2 regions of the Micromonospora parathelypteridis genome follow, and region 1 is predicted to be linked to the other one. Evidence: riboswitches for the same ligand, from Rfam matches in the RefSeq annotation. Region 1 holds a riboswitch; the other holds the start of a gene.
What was found. Region 1 has a riboswitch for thiamine pyrophosphate ahead of HNR20_RS07510 (ECF transporter S component). Riboswitches for the same ligand answer to the same signal wherever they lie in the genome.

Region 1 (7,481 bases):
GCCCTCCTCCAGCAGCGGCACCAACTCGTCGATCACCGCGTCGGTGGGGGCGCCCGCCTTGACCATCACGATCACCGCGCGGGGCCGTTCCAGCGACGCCACGAACTCGGCCATCGTCTCGCCGGGCACGAACGTGCCCTCGTCGCCATGCTCGGCGATGAGGCTGCGAGTGCGCGCAGGCGTTCGGTTGTGCACCGCCACCGTGAAGCCGTTACGGGCCAGGTTGCGGGCCAGGTTTCGGCCCATCACCGCCAACCCGGTCACACCGATCTGCGCCGTCGCCTGCTCAGCCATCCGTGCCGCCACCTCTCGCCGTCGTGCTGCTGTGCTGCCGTGCTGCGACCGTATCGCGGTGCGCGGCGGTACGGGCGTGTCGTCGACGCTCGGTCACCGGCCGGTGGCGCTCAGCCCTGGGCCAGTCGATCCTCCACGTGCGCCACCTTCGCGGTGAGCGCGTCGGTCACTCCGGGTCGGATGTCGGCCTTGAGCACCACGCTCACCCGGGGCGCCTGCGCGGCCACCACGTCGACCGCCTGCTTGACGACCGCCATCACCTCGTCCCACTCGCCCTCGATGGTGGTGAACATGGCGTCGGTGCGGTTGGGCAGGCCGGAGTCGCGGACCACCCGCACCGCGTCGGCGACCAGGTCACCGACGGACTCACCGACACCGAGCGGGGTTATCGAGAACGCGATCAGCATGCCGCTGATGGTGCCAGGAAAAATCGGCTGCGCCGACGTACGGCGAGCCGATAGTGTGCGGGCATGCGCAACTGACGCCCCTTCTCCGAGCCGGCCCGCCGCCCCGCGTCGCGGTCCGTGCGCTCCCGGGCGTCCCGCATCCCAGCCGCGTTCAGCGGTGCTGGCCGTGCCCGACTCCGGTGAGCAGTTCTCTCGCGTTCGACCGTCGCGCCGCGACGGTCACCAGCCGATCCGACCGACCGCCGGCAGCGCGGGACCGGCCGTGACGGTCGGCACCGAAGGAGGCCCGGATGCCCGCCAGGCGCAACCCGAAAAAGTCCCGTAAGACCCCGCTCGGCACCGCCCCGGCGACCGAGCGCGGCCCGCTCCCCGACCTGACGGTGCGGCCGGCTCTACCGGCTCTGCCGGTCGAGTCGATCCTGCCGCTCGACGTGCCGACGAGCGACGTGCCAGTGGTGGTCGACGTGCCCTCGGTGGGCGACGCGTTGGTCGTACCCCCGGTGGTCAACGTACCGACAACGCTGGACGTGTCCGCGGTGGTCGACCCGTCGTCGACCGCCGGACGGCCGGCGGCACCGAAGGCCGGACCGCCGCAGGCCGGCGGAGGCCGCTCCGGCGGCGGCAAGAGCCAGCGAGCGGGTCAACCGCGCCGCTACGCCTTCCGCCGCAGCTGAGCCACCCAACCCGACCCCGCCCGGCCCTCGCCCTGCCCGCCCCACCGATCTTGCAGCGCCGGTGTCCGATGTTCGGACCTGGGCATGATCGACTCCATGTCGCCGATGTGGCGGCATCCCGCCTCGCGGATACCGCAAGGTCGGCGACATGGAGTGGATCACCTCCGGACGCCCACCGCGCGGGGCCGGGTGGCGGCGGGGCCGGGCGCTTAGCCGATCAGAGGGCGGAAGGTGCCTAGGAGAACGCTTGTCGTCAGGGCGGCGCCGGCCAGTACGACCGCCCCGGTGATGAGGAGGGTGTCGGCGCGGGTGAAGCGTTGGCGGCGGGCGACGGTTCGGGGCGTACCGGCGTCGAAGCCGCGCGCGTCCATCGCGACGGCGAGGCGGGTGCCCCGGCGGATCGCCCCGACGAGCAGCGCGAACGCGGTGGAGGCGAACAGTCGCAGCTTCGCCACCGGGTTGCGTCCCGCGTCGACGCCCCGCGCGCGTCGGGCCATGCTGATCATCTGCCACTCCTGACCGAGCAGCGGCACCAGTCGGAACGCGGCCAACGCGCCGATGGCGAATCGGGCCGGTGCCTTCGCGTTCTGGATCAGCGCGTCGGCCAGGTCGGTGGGGTCGGTGGTCGCAAAGACGATCACACCGGGCAGGGCCACCGCGAAGACCCGCAGCACCAGGCCGAGCGCGGTGAGCAGCACGCCGGTGCTCACCAGCACCGGTCCGACGTCCAGGAGTACCCGGCCGGACCGGTCGGCCGCGAAGAGCACCAGGGTGACCAGGATGCCGGCCGCGCTGAGCAGCAGTGGCAGGGCCCGCCGGGCCAGTACCCGGTAGCCGATGCCGAACAGGGGCAGCACGGCGAGTTCGATCGCGATGGCGATCGCCGGCGCCACCGGGTCCAGAGTGGCCAGCAGGGTGAACGAGAAGACCAGCGCGGCGGCCACCTTCGCCACCGGGTTGCGGCGGGCCAACGGCGCGCCGGGCGCCGCGACCGGCTCAATGTTGATCATCGGTCGCCGTCGCCAGCTCGGTGGAGGGTGACGGTGCGGTCGGCGAGCGCGGCGACGAAGTCCGCGTCGTGGGTGACCGCGACCACGCCGTGCCCGGCGTCGCGCAGGTCGGCGAAGAGGTCGACCAGTTCCTGCCACGTCCGCCGGTCCTGGCCGAAGGTGGGTTCGTCGCAGATCAGCAGGCGGGGCGCGGTGGCCAGGGCGGTCGCCACGCTCAGCCGCCGCGCCTCCCCACCGGAGAGGGTGTACGGGTTGGCGGCGGCGAGCCGAGCCAGGCGCAGCCGTTCCAGCAGCCCGGCCACGGTCTCCTTGACGGCCGCCTCGGGCTGACCGGTCCGGCGCGGGCCCAGCGCCAGCTCGTCGAAGACGGTGCTGGTGACGAACTGGTGCTCCGGATCCTGGAAGACCGACCCGATCCGCCGGGCCAGCGCGGGGGCCCGCCAGCGGTGCGGGGGAGTGCGGTGGTCCGCGCCGGCCAGCTCGGCGGATGCGGTGACCCGCCCGGTGCCCGGCCGGAGCAACCCGCCGAGCAGCAACGCCAGGGTGGACTTGCCGGCGCCGTTGGGTCCGCGTACGGCGAGTGCCTCGCCGGCGCGTACCGCCAGGTCGGTGGAGCCCAGCCGGGGCGGCAGGCCGAGCCGGTCGGCGGTGAGCAGGAGGTCCCCGGGCGCGGCGGTTGCCGGCCGGGGCGTGATGGGGTGACCGGGCACCCACACCCCCTCGGCGGCCAGGGCGGCACCGTGCGCGGCGAAGACCGCCTCGGGGGTGCCGTCCGCGCGGACCCCGCCGCCGGGTTCCAGGACGACCACCCGGTCGACCAGCGGTAGTGCCTCGGCGACCCGGTGCTCGACCAGGATCAGCGTGGTGTCGGCGTCCAGCGCGCCGGCCACCGCCTGTCGGACCAGGTCGGCCCCGGCCGGATCGAGGTTGGCGGTTGGTTCGTCGAGCAGCAGCAACTCGGGGCGCAGGGCCAGCGCGCTGGCCAGGGCGAGGCGTTGCTGTTCGCCGCCGGAGAGCGCGGCGGTGTTGCGGTCGCGGGGGTACGGGAAGCCGACCCGGTGCAGCGCCTCGTCCACGCGGGGCCAGATCTCGTCGGTCGGTACCCCGCGGTTCTCCAGCCCGAACGCGACGTCGTCGCCGCAGCGCGCCATCACCAGTTGGGTCTCCGGGTCCTGGAAGACGATGCCGACCCGTTCCCGTCCCTTGCGCGGGTCGAGCCCGTCGATCTCGACGACGCCCTCCTGCTCGCCGGAGTCCTCGGGCAGCAGCCCGGCCAGGGCGCTGAGCAGGGTGCTCTTGCCGGCCCCGGAAGGCCCGAGCAGCAGGACCCGCTCCCCAGCCTCGACCCGCAGGTCAACGCCCCGCACAGCCCAGGCGCGCCGCCCAGCGTGCCGCCACCCGAACCCCCGCAGCGAAACCTCGCCCACCAAACCCACCCCCTCCCGGCCCCCGCACCCCCGCCGCCCCGCGCCCCGCGTCCCGCGTCTCACCTGTTGATCAAGAGGTTCGCGTCAGAAAATCGCGGTTCGTTGACGCAAACCTCTTGATCAACGCAGTCGACAGCGGTGGTCAGATGAGCGCGCGGTCCTGGGCTACCGGGAAGCGGTCCAGGACTCCCGTGTTGGCCAGGGCCCTGGTCAGCAGCCAGCCGCCGGCGCCGGCGATCACGGTGGCGCTGACGATGGTGAGCAGCGCGTACGGGATGCGGTAGTCGGCCAGCGCGTAGTCGACGTTCCAGACGAAGAAGTCGAAGAGCGCGGCGCTGAGGCCGGTCAGCGCGCCGGCCAGCATCGCGGTCGGCAGGCGGAACGACCGGTACCGGAAGGCGGCGAACGCCAACTCGGCGCCGATGCCCTGCACGATGCCCTGCGGGATGACCGTGCCGGCCCACTGGCTGCCCAGCAGCGCGGACAGGACGGCGGCCACCGTCTCGCAGTAGAGCGCGGCGCCGGGCTTGCGGATGACCAGACCGCCGATCACGGCCGGCATCAGCCAGACGCCGTAGAGCAGCGTCTGCGCCGGCGGGAAGAAGGCGAACGCGCCCTCGGTGGCGCTCCAGACCAGGCCCCACGCCCAGAAGATGACGCCGAAGGCGACCGCGATCACCGAGGCGACCACGATGTCGATGGTCCGCCAGCGGCTGGTGTCGGTGGTGGAATTCATGTGTTGCTCCCAGTTCTGACTGCGAACCAGGAGAAGACGCACGCCGCGCGTCCGGTGGCACCGGACGGCGGCGCGGCTGGAGGTCGACCGAACTCCCTGCGCTGGCATTACCCAGATCAGGTTCGAGGGTCTGCGGGCGTGCCCGCACTCTCAGCGCTGTGCGCTCCCCTGTCGGATGTGAAGTTGTCTCGCTGACGCTAACACCGAACAGGGCCGTCAGCCCAGCAGGGCATCCGCCTGACCTGCGGGGAGCGACCGACTCGCCGTCGGCTGGGTACGCTTCCGATCATGCGGGTCGACGCGCGAGGTTTCACGTTCGAGGTAACCGCCGGCGGACCGCCGGACGGCGTACCCGCCCTGCTGCTGCACGGTTTCCCGCAGCACAGCGGCGAATGGGACGACGTCGTGCCGACGCTGCACGCGGCCGGGCTGCGCACGTACGCGCTGGACCAGCGCGGCTACTCGCCGGACGCCCGACCCGCCCGGGTGGCCGACTACCGGATCCCCGAGCTGGTCGCCGACGTGGTGGCGGTGCTCGACGCCCTCGGGCTGGACGCTGTCCACCTGGTCGGCCACGACTGGGGAGCGATCGTGGCGTGGGCGGTCGCCGCCGGGCACCCGGATCGGGTCCGCACGCTGACCGCGGTGTCCGTGCCACATCCGGCGGCGATGGCGCAGGCCCTGGCCACCGACAGCCAGCAGAAGGCCCGCTCGTCGTACATCGCGCTGTTCCGCAAGCCGGACAAGGCCGAGAAGGTGCTGCTGGCGTGGCACGCGACCGCGTTGCGCAAGCTGCTCGGCGGGGTGGGCGACGCGCGCCGGGTGGACCGCTACGCCGACCCGATGCGCGAGCCGGGGGTGCTCACCGCCGCGCTGAACTGGTACCGGGCGATGTCCCGCGCCGACCTGGCCGGCGTCGGCCCGGTCGCGGTGCCCACCACGTACGTCTGGAGTGACCGGGACGTCGCCATCGGCCGGACCGCCGCCGAGGCGTGCGCGGCCAACGTCATCGGTGAATACCGCTTCGTGCAGCTGCCCGGGGTGAGTCACTGGATCCCGGACACGGCGCCAGGCCCGCTCGCCGAGGCGATCCTGGCCCGAGCCGGCAAGACGGCCTGAACCGTGCGGGTCAGCGAGGGAGGGCCATCGTGACGACGGACGCCAGCGGGCCGGGCACTCGGCGCTCGATCGCCGCGCAACTGCGCGTGCTGGGCGTACGCCCCGGCGCGACGCTGCTGGTGCACGCCGCGCTGCGTCCGCTGGGATTCGTCTGCGGCGGGCCGCACGCGGTGGTGCTCGCCCTGCGCGACGCGCTCGGTCCCGACGGCACGATCGTGGTGCCCACCCACACGCCGGACAACAGCGACCCCGCGGGATGGAGCAGACCGCCGGTGCCGGCGGACTGGTGGCCGCTGATCCGCGCCGAGATGCCGGGCTTCGACCCGGCGGTCACGCCGAGCCGGTTCATGGGTGTGCTCGCCGAGACGGTTCGCGGCTGGCCCGGCGCGATGCGCAGTTCGCATCCGCACGTGTCGTTCGCCGCGCTCGGGCCGGCCGCCGAGCAGGTGGTGGCCGGGCACACCCTCGGCGACATGCTCGGCGAGGGCTCGCCGCTGGCCCGGCTCTACGACCTGGACGCCGACGTGTTGCTGCTGGGCGTGGACCACTCCAAGAGCACCTCGCTGCACCTGGCCGAGTACCGCAGCCCGGGCGCACCCCGCGAGCAGGTGGGCGCCGCCGCGCGTACCGGCGACGGTGGTCGCGAATGGGTGTGGTGGCAGGACGTACGGCTCGACTCGGACGACTTCGACGCGTTGGGCAGGGACCTGGAGGCCACCGGGGCGGTTCGCACCGGACCGGTCGGCGACGGGACCGGCAGGTTGATGCGCCAGCGGGCGGCGGTCGACTTCGCGGTGCGCTGGCTGGCCCGCAATCGGACGACGGAGGACGCATGACGCTGAGTGCCGAGGACTATCTGGCCGTGGTGACCGAGACGATCGGCCAGGTGGCCGCCAGTCAGCGGGAGGCGGTGGGGCGGGCCGCCGACCTGATCGCCGAGGCTGTACGCGCCGACGGCGTGGTGCACGCGTTCGGCACCGGGCATTCGGAGGCCCTCGCGATGGAGATCGCCGGACGGGCGGGCGGTCTGGTGCCGACCAACCGGATCGCGCTGCGCGACCTGGTGCTGATTGGTGGCGAACCGGCCGAGCAGCTCGGTCCGATGTTGGAACGGGATCCGGAGGTCGCGCACCGCCTCTACGAGCTGGCCCCGGTGCGGCCCACCGACGTCTTCGTGCTGGCCTCGAACTCCGGGGTCAACGGCGCGATGGTGGAGTTCGCCATGCTGGTGAAGGAACGCGGCCACGCTCTGGTGGCGATCACCTCCGCGCAGCACTCCGGCCGGATGACCTCCCGCCACCCGTCCGGGCGCAAGTTGGGCGACCTCGCCGACGTGGTGCTCGACAACGGTGCGCCGTACGGGGACGCGACGCTGCCGCTTCCCGGCGGTGGCGCGGTCGGCGCGGTCTCTTCGATCACCGCCGCGCTGCTGGCGCAGCAGATCACCGTGGAGGTGGTGGCGCGGTTGCTGGCGGCGGGGGAGCGGCCGCCGGTCTACCTGTCGGCGAACATCCCGGACGGTGACGCCCACAACACGGCTCTGGAGGCCCGGTACGCGGGCCGGATCCGACGCGGGTCCTGACGCTGTCGCGGGCGTTCCCGGTCGCCCGGTATCGACTCGCGCGCCAGGCCGAAATGCGAACTCACGATGAACGGACGGTGTCGTGAACTTGTTTCGCGCTCGGCCGGGTGGGGCATTGGCGTTGCTGCCGGCGGGCGGGACCGCCGGCAGTAGCGTCGCACCGGAGGTAGCGCGTGTCCAAGGAGACCGAGAAGCAGCGTTGGCAGCGCAATTTCGCTGACCTGTTGCAGGA
Region 2 (7,481 bases), 670 kb from region 1:
GCGATCCGGCCGGCGCCGGCCGCCAGGCGGCCGGCCTCCACCGCGTACCGCATCGCGGTGGCCATCGCCACCGGCTCGGCGGCCCGGGTGACCGCGCTGGCCAGCAGCACCGCGTCGCAGCCCAACTCCATGGCCAGGGCTGCGTCGGACGCGGTACCGATGCCGGCGTCGAGGATCACCGGCACGTCGACGCCCTGACGGATGAGCCGGATGTGGTGCGGGTTGCCGATGCCGAGCCCCGACCCGATCGGCGAGCCGGCCGGCATCACCGCGGCACAGCCCACGTCGGCGAGCCGGCGGGCGAGCACCGGGTCGTCGCTGGTGTACGGCAGCACGGTGAAACCATCGGCGACCAACTCCTCGGCGGCGCGGAGCAGCTCCACCCCGTCGGGCAGCAGCGTCCGCTCGTCGCCGATCACCTCCAGCTTGACCCAGTCGGTGTCGAACGCGTCCCGGGCCAGTCGGGCCACCTTCACCGCCTCGGTCGCGGTGTGGCAGCCGGCCGTGTTCGGCAGGAGCCGTACCCCGCAGCGGTCCAGCAGGTCCAGCAGCCCGCCGGAGGAGCCCGGCGCTGTGCCCACCCGGCGCAGCGCCAGGGTGACCAGCTCGGTGCCGGACGCCCGGATCGCCTGCTCCAGCACGTGCAGGTTCGCGGCGCCACCAGTGCCGAGGATCAGCCGCGAGGTGAACGTCTCCCCACCCAGCTCGAATGGCACGCCGCTCACCCGCCCTGCGCCGCGGTGAGCACCTCGACCCGGTCACCGTCGCGCAGCGCGGTGGTCGCCCAGCCGGTCCGGGGCACCACCTCGCCGTTGACCGCGACCGCCACCCCACGCTGCTGAGGCACGACGTCGCGGACCAGGTCCGCCACCGACGCGCCGCCGGGCACGCTGCGCCCGGCCCCGTTCACCGTCAACTCCACCGGTCCCCCTCCATCGTCGGTTCAGGTCCGCCGCCGTCCGCCGCGCCGACGAACCGGTCCGGCGGGAAGGACGCGAGCAGCGGGTCGGGTACGCCGGTGAGCACCAGGTCGGCGATCAGGTCGGCGGTGATCGGGGTGAGCACGATGCCGTGTCGGTGGTGCCCGGTAGCGGCCAGCACGTCCGGCCGGCCGGGCAGCGGTCCGAGGATCGGTGCGTTGTCCGGGGTGCCGGGGCGTAGCCCGGCGGTCGCCTCGACCAGGTCGTACTCGGCCAGCTCGGGCAGCAGGTCGACGCCGGCGCGGAGCAGGCGTTGCACGGCTCCGACGGTGACCGTGGTGTCCGACCGTTCCTCGACCGTCGCGCCGAGCACGACCTCGCCGTCGGCTCGGGGCACCAGGTAGACGGGCTCGCCGTCGGCGTACCCCCGGATCACGTGCCGGAAGCCCGGCGCGACGCCATCGGGCGCGCGGAGCCGGAGGACCTGGCCTTTCACCGGCCGCACGGGCAGGCCGGTGAGTGCGGCGGCCCCGCAGCCGGCGGCGACCACGGTGACCCGGGCGTGCACGTCGGACAAGTGCCGGACCGCGTGCGGCACGAGCACCGCGCCGGCTCGCTGCGCGGCCGTGCGCAGCGCCGGCAGCAGCAGTCGGGGGTCGACCTGGTGGTCGGTGGGCGCGAGCGCGCCGCCGCGCACCCGCGGGGCGAGCGCCGGCTCGCGGTCGCGCAGCTCGGTGGGGCGCAGCCGGGTCACCGGCAGGCCCAACCCCTGCTGGTACGCCCAGAGCCGGCCCGCCTCGGCCAGGTCGTCACCGGTCAGCCCGACCATCAGGGTGCCCTCGGTCCGGTAGCCGATGTCGGCGCCGGTCGCTTCGGTCAGCTCGGCGGCGAACGTCGGCCAGCGGGCGGCGGACGCCAGCAGCAGCTCGGTGAGCTGCCGCTCACCGAAGTACGCCTCGGCGACCGGGGCGAGCATGCCGGCGGCCACCGCCGAGGCCCCCGAGCCGGGTGCCGGATCGTGCACCACCACTCGCAGCCCTCGGGCGGCGCAGCGCCAGGCGATCGCCAGCCCGATCGGCCCCGCCCCCACCACTGCCACGTCCGGCCGGACCCGATCGCTCGATGGCGCTGACGGGGACCGGCCGGTCAGCACGTCAGTGCCTCGATCAGCTCGGCGGTCGCCCGAGCCGGGTCGGCGGCACCGGACACCGCACCGACCACGGCCACCCCGTACGCCCCGGCGGCCCGCAGCACCGGCACCCGGGCGGCGGTCACTCCCCCGATCGCGATGACCGGCACGTCGACGGCGTCGACGACAGCGCGTACCCCGGCGGGCCCGATGGGATCCGGCAGGCCGGACTTCGTGCTGGTGGGGTGGCACGGCCCGACGCCCAGGTAGCTGGCTCCCGCCGCGACGGCCTCGGCCGCTGTTCCCGGCGCGCGGGCGGTGGCTCCCAGCACCCCGGTCGGGCCGAGCACCCGGCGGGCTGCGGCGACCGGCAGGTCGTCGGCTCCGACGTGCCCGCCGGCTGCGCCCACCGCGAGCGCCACGTGCAACCTGTCGTTGACCAGGCAGGTCGCCTCGTACGACGCGCAGAGCGCCAGCACCCGTCGGGCCAGGTCGTACGCCTCGCGGTCGGTGGCGGAATCCTCGACCCGGACCTGCACCACCAGGTCGGCGCGGGCCGCCGTGAGGGCGGCCCGGACCACGGTGAGTGGGTCCCGCCCGGGTCGGGTGTCGGTGATCAGATGCAGTCGCCCTAGGGACGGCACGGCAACGCTCCTCCCTGCGCCGGCATTACCCGGATCAGGTTCAACGGTCGGGGGCTGTCAGCCCCCCTCTCAGCCCGGTACACCGGGCTCCCGTGGGTTACTTGCGTGTCACCGTACGACAGATCCGCCGGCCTGCCAAGGCGGGGTCTCGGCGGCGACCGGCCAGCCGGACCGCGCGGCGACGAGCGAAATCGATGGGCCGATTCATGCGGTCCTGTTCGGAATGTCGCCCGCCGTTGCAGAACCGTTACCCGCCGGCATCTTGCCGGACATTGAGCCAGCCGAATTAATTTGTTCAGCGATTCGACAAAAATGTCGGCGGGGCACCCTGGCACGGTGTAACCGCCGACTCCATCTGGGACGGTCTTCGGCGAGCCGGCTCCCGCGAGCCCTGTCACTACGACACAGGAGGCGGCGTGTCCCGTTCTCGTCGTGCCCGCGTACCCATCACCGCGACCTTCATCTCCCTAGCTCTCGCCTCGACGACACTGTTCGGTACGCCCGCTCAGGCGGCACCGACGGCCACGCAGGTTCCCCCGCGAGAGGCACCAGCCGCCGCCCCGGTCACCCAGGTGGCGCCGAAGGTAGCGAAGGCAGCCGTCGATCCCTACTCCGTCCTGGTCTTCTCCAAGACCGCCGGCTTCCGGCACGACTCCATCCCCACCGGCATCGCCGCCATCCAACAGCTCGGCACCGCCAACGGATTCACCGTGGACAGTTCCGAGGACGGCGCCGTATTCAGCGACGCCAACCTGGCGAAGTACAAGGCCGTGATCTGGCTTTCCACCACCGGCGACGTCCTCAATGCCGAGCAGCAGGCGGCATTCGAGCGCTACGTACGCGCCGGCGGCGGTTACGTCGGCATCCACGCCGCCTCGGACACCGAGTACAGCTGGGCCTGGTACGGCGATCTGGTCGGCGCGTACTTCGCCAACCACCCGGCCAACCAGCAGGCCACGGTCAAGGTGGAGGAACACGCCCACCCGTCCACGGTCGGGCTGCCGGACCGCTGGTCCCGGTTCGACGAGTGGTACAACTTCCAGACCAACCCGCGGCCCGACGTGCACGTGCTGGCGAGCCTGGACGAGAAGAGCTACACCCCGGGCGCAGGGGCGATGGGTGCCGACCACCCGACCGCCTGGTGCCAGGACTTCGACGGCGGCCGCTCCTGGTACACGGGAGGCGGACACACCCGGGAGTCGTACGCGGAGCCCGAGTTCCTGTCCCACCTGCTCGGCGGCATCCAGACCGCGGCCGGTGCGGTGGAGGCGGACTGCGGGGCCACGAAGACCTCGAACTTTGAGAAGGTCTCGCTGGACAGCAACACCAGCAACCCGATGGAGCTGGACATCGCGCCCGACGGGCGGGTCTTCTACATCGAGCGCGACGGTCGCGTGCAGATCGTGAAGCCGGACACCGGCAGCACCGTCACCGCCGTCGACCTGGACGTCTTCACCGGCAACGAGGACGGTCTGATCGGCATCCGGCTCGACCCGGACTTCGCCACCAACAAGTGGGTGTACCTGTACTACGCGCCGAACGACGGCGTCACCCGCAACCTGCTGTCCCGGTTCACCGTGACCGGCGACACCATCGACCTGGCCAGCGAGAAGCAGGTGCTGCGGGTCGACACCCAGCGCAACACCTGCTGCCACGCGGGCGGCAGCATGGCCTTCGACAGCGCCGGCAACCTCTACCTGGCCACCGGTGACAACACCAACCCGTTCGAGTCGAACTCGTACTCGCCGCTCGACGAGCGGCCGGGCCGCCAGGACTACGACGCGCAGCGCACCTCGGGCAACTCCAACGACCTGCGCGGCAAGGTGATCCGGATCCACCCGGAGGACGACGGGACGTACACCGTCCCGACGGGCAACCTCTTCGCGCCGGGCACCGAGAAGACCCGTCCCGAGATCTACGCGATGGGCTTCCGCAACCCGTTCCGGATCGGCACCGACCCGAAGACCGACACGTTGTACGTCGCGGACTACGGGCCGGACGCCAACGCGGACAACCCGACCCGGGGCCCTCGGGGCCTGGTCGAGTGGAACATCGTGACCCCCGGCAACTACGGCTGGCCGTACTGCACCGGGACGAACGAGGCGTACAACGACTACACGTTCCCGTCCGGTCCGAGCGGGGCGAAGTTCGACTGTGCCGCACCGGTGAACAACTCACCCAACAACACCGGTCTGACCAACCTTCCGCCGGTCGTCCCGGCGACCGTCGACTACGGGTACGCCGGTGACGCGCGTTACCCGGAGATCGGCGGCGGTGGCGCACCGATGGGCGGCCCGGTCTACCGGTACGACGCCGACCTCAACTCCACCCGGAAGTGGCCGGCGTACTACGACGGCAAGGCGCTGCTCGGTGAGTGGAACCAGAACAAGATGTACACGATGCAGGTGACCGCCGACGGCAAGTCGTTGGTGGACATCAACCAGTTGCTCACCGGCATGAGCATGGTCCGGCCGATGGACTTCGAGTTCGGCCCGGACGGCGCGCTGTACCTGATCGAGTGGGGCAGCGGCTTCGGCGGCAACAACGACAACTCGGGCGTCTACCGGATCGACTACATCGCCGGTGACCGCGCGCCGATCGCGGCGGCGTCCGCCACCCCGACCTCGGGTGCGGCGCCGCTGACTGTCACCTTCTCCAGCGCCGGCTCCCGGGATCCGGACGGTGGCACGCTCACCTACGCCTGGACGTTCGGCGACGGGCAGACCTCGACCGAGGCGAACCCGACGCACACCTACGCCACGGCGGGCAACTACACCGCCCAGCTCACGGTCACCAACCCGAAGGGCCGTACCGCGGTGGCCAACGTGCCGATCACCGTGGGCAACACCGCACCGACGGTGACCATCGAGTACCCGCCGGACGGTGGCTTCTTCAACTGGGGTGACCAGGTCCGCTACACCATCAAGGTGACCGACCCGGAGGACGGGCAGGTCGACTGCGACAAGGTGCAGCTGCAGGTGCTGCTCGGTCACGACGAGCACGCCCACCCGTTGGAGCAGCACACCGGCTGCACCGGCACCGTCCAGACGTCGCTCGCCTCCGGGCACGGCGCCGAGGCGAACGTCTTCGCGGTCTTCGAGGCCACCTACACCGACGAGGGCGGTGCCGGTGGTGCCAGCCCGCTCACCGGCCGGGCGATCGAGGTCCTGCAGCCGAAGCAGAAGCAGGCCGAGTACTTCACCGCCACCGGGCGCGCTCCGGTGAGCACCGGCGGCGGAGACGCCGGCGTGCAGCGGGAGACCAGCGCCGACACCGCCGGCGGTGGTCAGAACATCGGGTTCATCGAGGACGGCGACTGGTGGTCGGTGGCCCCTGCGGACCTGACCAACATCACCGAGATCCGGTTCCGGGCCGCCTCGGCCGCCGCTGGCGGTCGGATCGAGGTCCGCGCGGGTGCGGTCGACGGACCGGTGGTCGCCACGGCCACCGTGCCGGCGACCGGCGCGTGGCAGACGTACACGGACGTGAGCGCGCCGGTCACCGGTGCCGCGAGCGGTTCGCTGTACTTCCTGGCCCGTGACCCGAACGGCGGGACGGGCTCGCTGTTCAACGTCAACTGGATGGACTTCGTCGGCCGCGGTGTCACCGAGAACGCGCCACCGGTGGTCAGCGCCACGGCCACCCCGGCCACCGGCACCGCGCCGGTCACCGTCGCCTTCGACGGCACGGCCACCGACGCCGAGGGCGACACCCCGCTGACGTACGCCTGGGACTTCGGTGACGGAGGCACGGCGACCACCCTGGACGCCAGCCACACCTACGCCAACCCGGGCACCTTCACGGCCACCCTCACGGTGACCGACAGCAAGGGTGCCAAGTCCTACGCCGCGGTGCCGGTGCGGGTGGACGCGCCGGACACGTCCTGCTTCGGGGCGCGTTCGGACGACTTCAACGGCACCAGCCTCGACAAGGGCCGGTGGACCAGTGTGGTCCGGGAGAACCAGCTCTACTCGGTCAGCGGCGGCGCGCTGCGGCTGCCCACCTCGGTGGGTGACCTCTACGGCGCTCGCAACGACGCCACCAACCTGGTGCTGCAGGCGGCTCCGACCGGCGCGTGGGAGATGACCACCAAGGTCACCCTGCCGGTGACGGCCAACTACCAGCAGGCCGGCGTCCTGGTGTACGGCGACGACGACAACTACGCCAAGCTGGACCTGCTGTACAACGGCAGCCGGCGGGTGGAGTTCATCCGGGAGACGGCCGGCACGCCGCGCAACGAGGCTGCCGACAGTGTCGCCGCACCGACGGGTGACACCGTGTACCTGCGGATCACCAGCGACGGGACGAACCTGACCGCGGCCGTCTCGGCCGACGGGCAGACCTTCACCCCGGCCGGCCGCTCGGCCGCGCTCGCCGGCATCACCAACCCGCGGATCGGGGTCTTCGCGCTCAACGGTGGCACCGAGGCACCGGTGGTCGACGCGGCCTTCGACTCGTTCCAGGTCACGCCGGACGCCCCGGCCGGGCCGGTCGATCCGTCGGACGAGTTCACCGGCACGACGTTGGACAAGTGCCGGTGGGACGCGATCCTGCGGGAGGACCCGACCGGTTACCGGGTCACCGGCGGCGCGCTGCGCATCGACGTGCCCAACGGTGACATCTACGGCACCGACAACACCGGGCCGAAGAACTTCATCCTCCAGACCGCGCCGTCCGGCGACTGGACCCTGGAGACGAAGGTCGACGGCAGCCTGCTGAACGAGCAGTACCAGCAGGCCGGTCTGCTCGTGCAGGCGGACGACGACAACTACCTGAAGTTCGACTTCA

Region 2: linked by a shared signal. The riboswitch ahead of thiE (thiamine phosphate synthase) and the one ahead of HNR20_RS07510 (ECF transporter S component) in region 1 are both predicted to bind thiamine pyrophosphate.

Annotation. Positions count from the first base shown of each region.
Region 1 covers NZ_JACHDP010000001.1:1,759,761-1,767,241, reverse strand. Annotated here, with positions in the region: gene gnd (NADP-dependent phosphogluconate dehydrogenase) at 1-294, opposite strand, end outside; gene HNR20_RS07530 (MTH1187 family thiamine-binding protein) at 405-701, opposite strand; gene HNR20_RS07525 (hypothetical protein) at 992-1,375, shown strand; gene HNR20_RS07520 (energy-coupling factor transporter transmembrane component T family protein) at 1,585-2,385, opposite strand; gene HNR20_RS07515 (ABC transporter ATP-binding protein) at 2,382-3,812, opposite strand; gene HNR20_RS07510 (ECF transporter S component) at 3,955-4,548, opposite strand; TPP riboswitch at 4,624-4,728, opposite strand; gene HNR20_RS07505 (alpha/beta fold hydrolase) at 4,837-5,667, shown strand; gene HNR20_RS07500 (AAC(3) family N-acetyltransferase) at 5,697-6,503, shown strand; gene HNR20_RS07495 (sugar isomerase domain-containing protein) at 6,500-7,249, shown strand; gene HNR20_RS07490 (DUF6328 family protein) at 7,423-7,481, shown strand, end outside.
Region 2 covers NZ_JACHDP010000001.1:2,424,947-2,432,427, forward strand. Annotated here, with positions in the region: gene HNR20_RS10605 (thiazole synthase) at 1-725, opposite strand, end outside; gene thiS (sulfur carrier protein ThiS) at 722-922, opposite strand; gene thiO (glycine oxidase ThiO) at 913-2,073, opposite strand; gene thiE (thiamine phosphate synthase) at 2,067-2,693, opposite strand; TPP riboswitch at 2,688-2,797, opposite strand; gene HNR20_RS10625 (ThuA domain-containing protein) at 3,110-7,481, shown strand, end outside.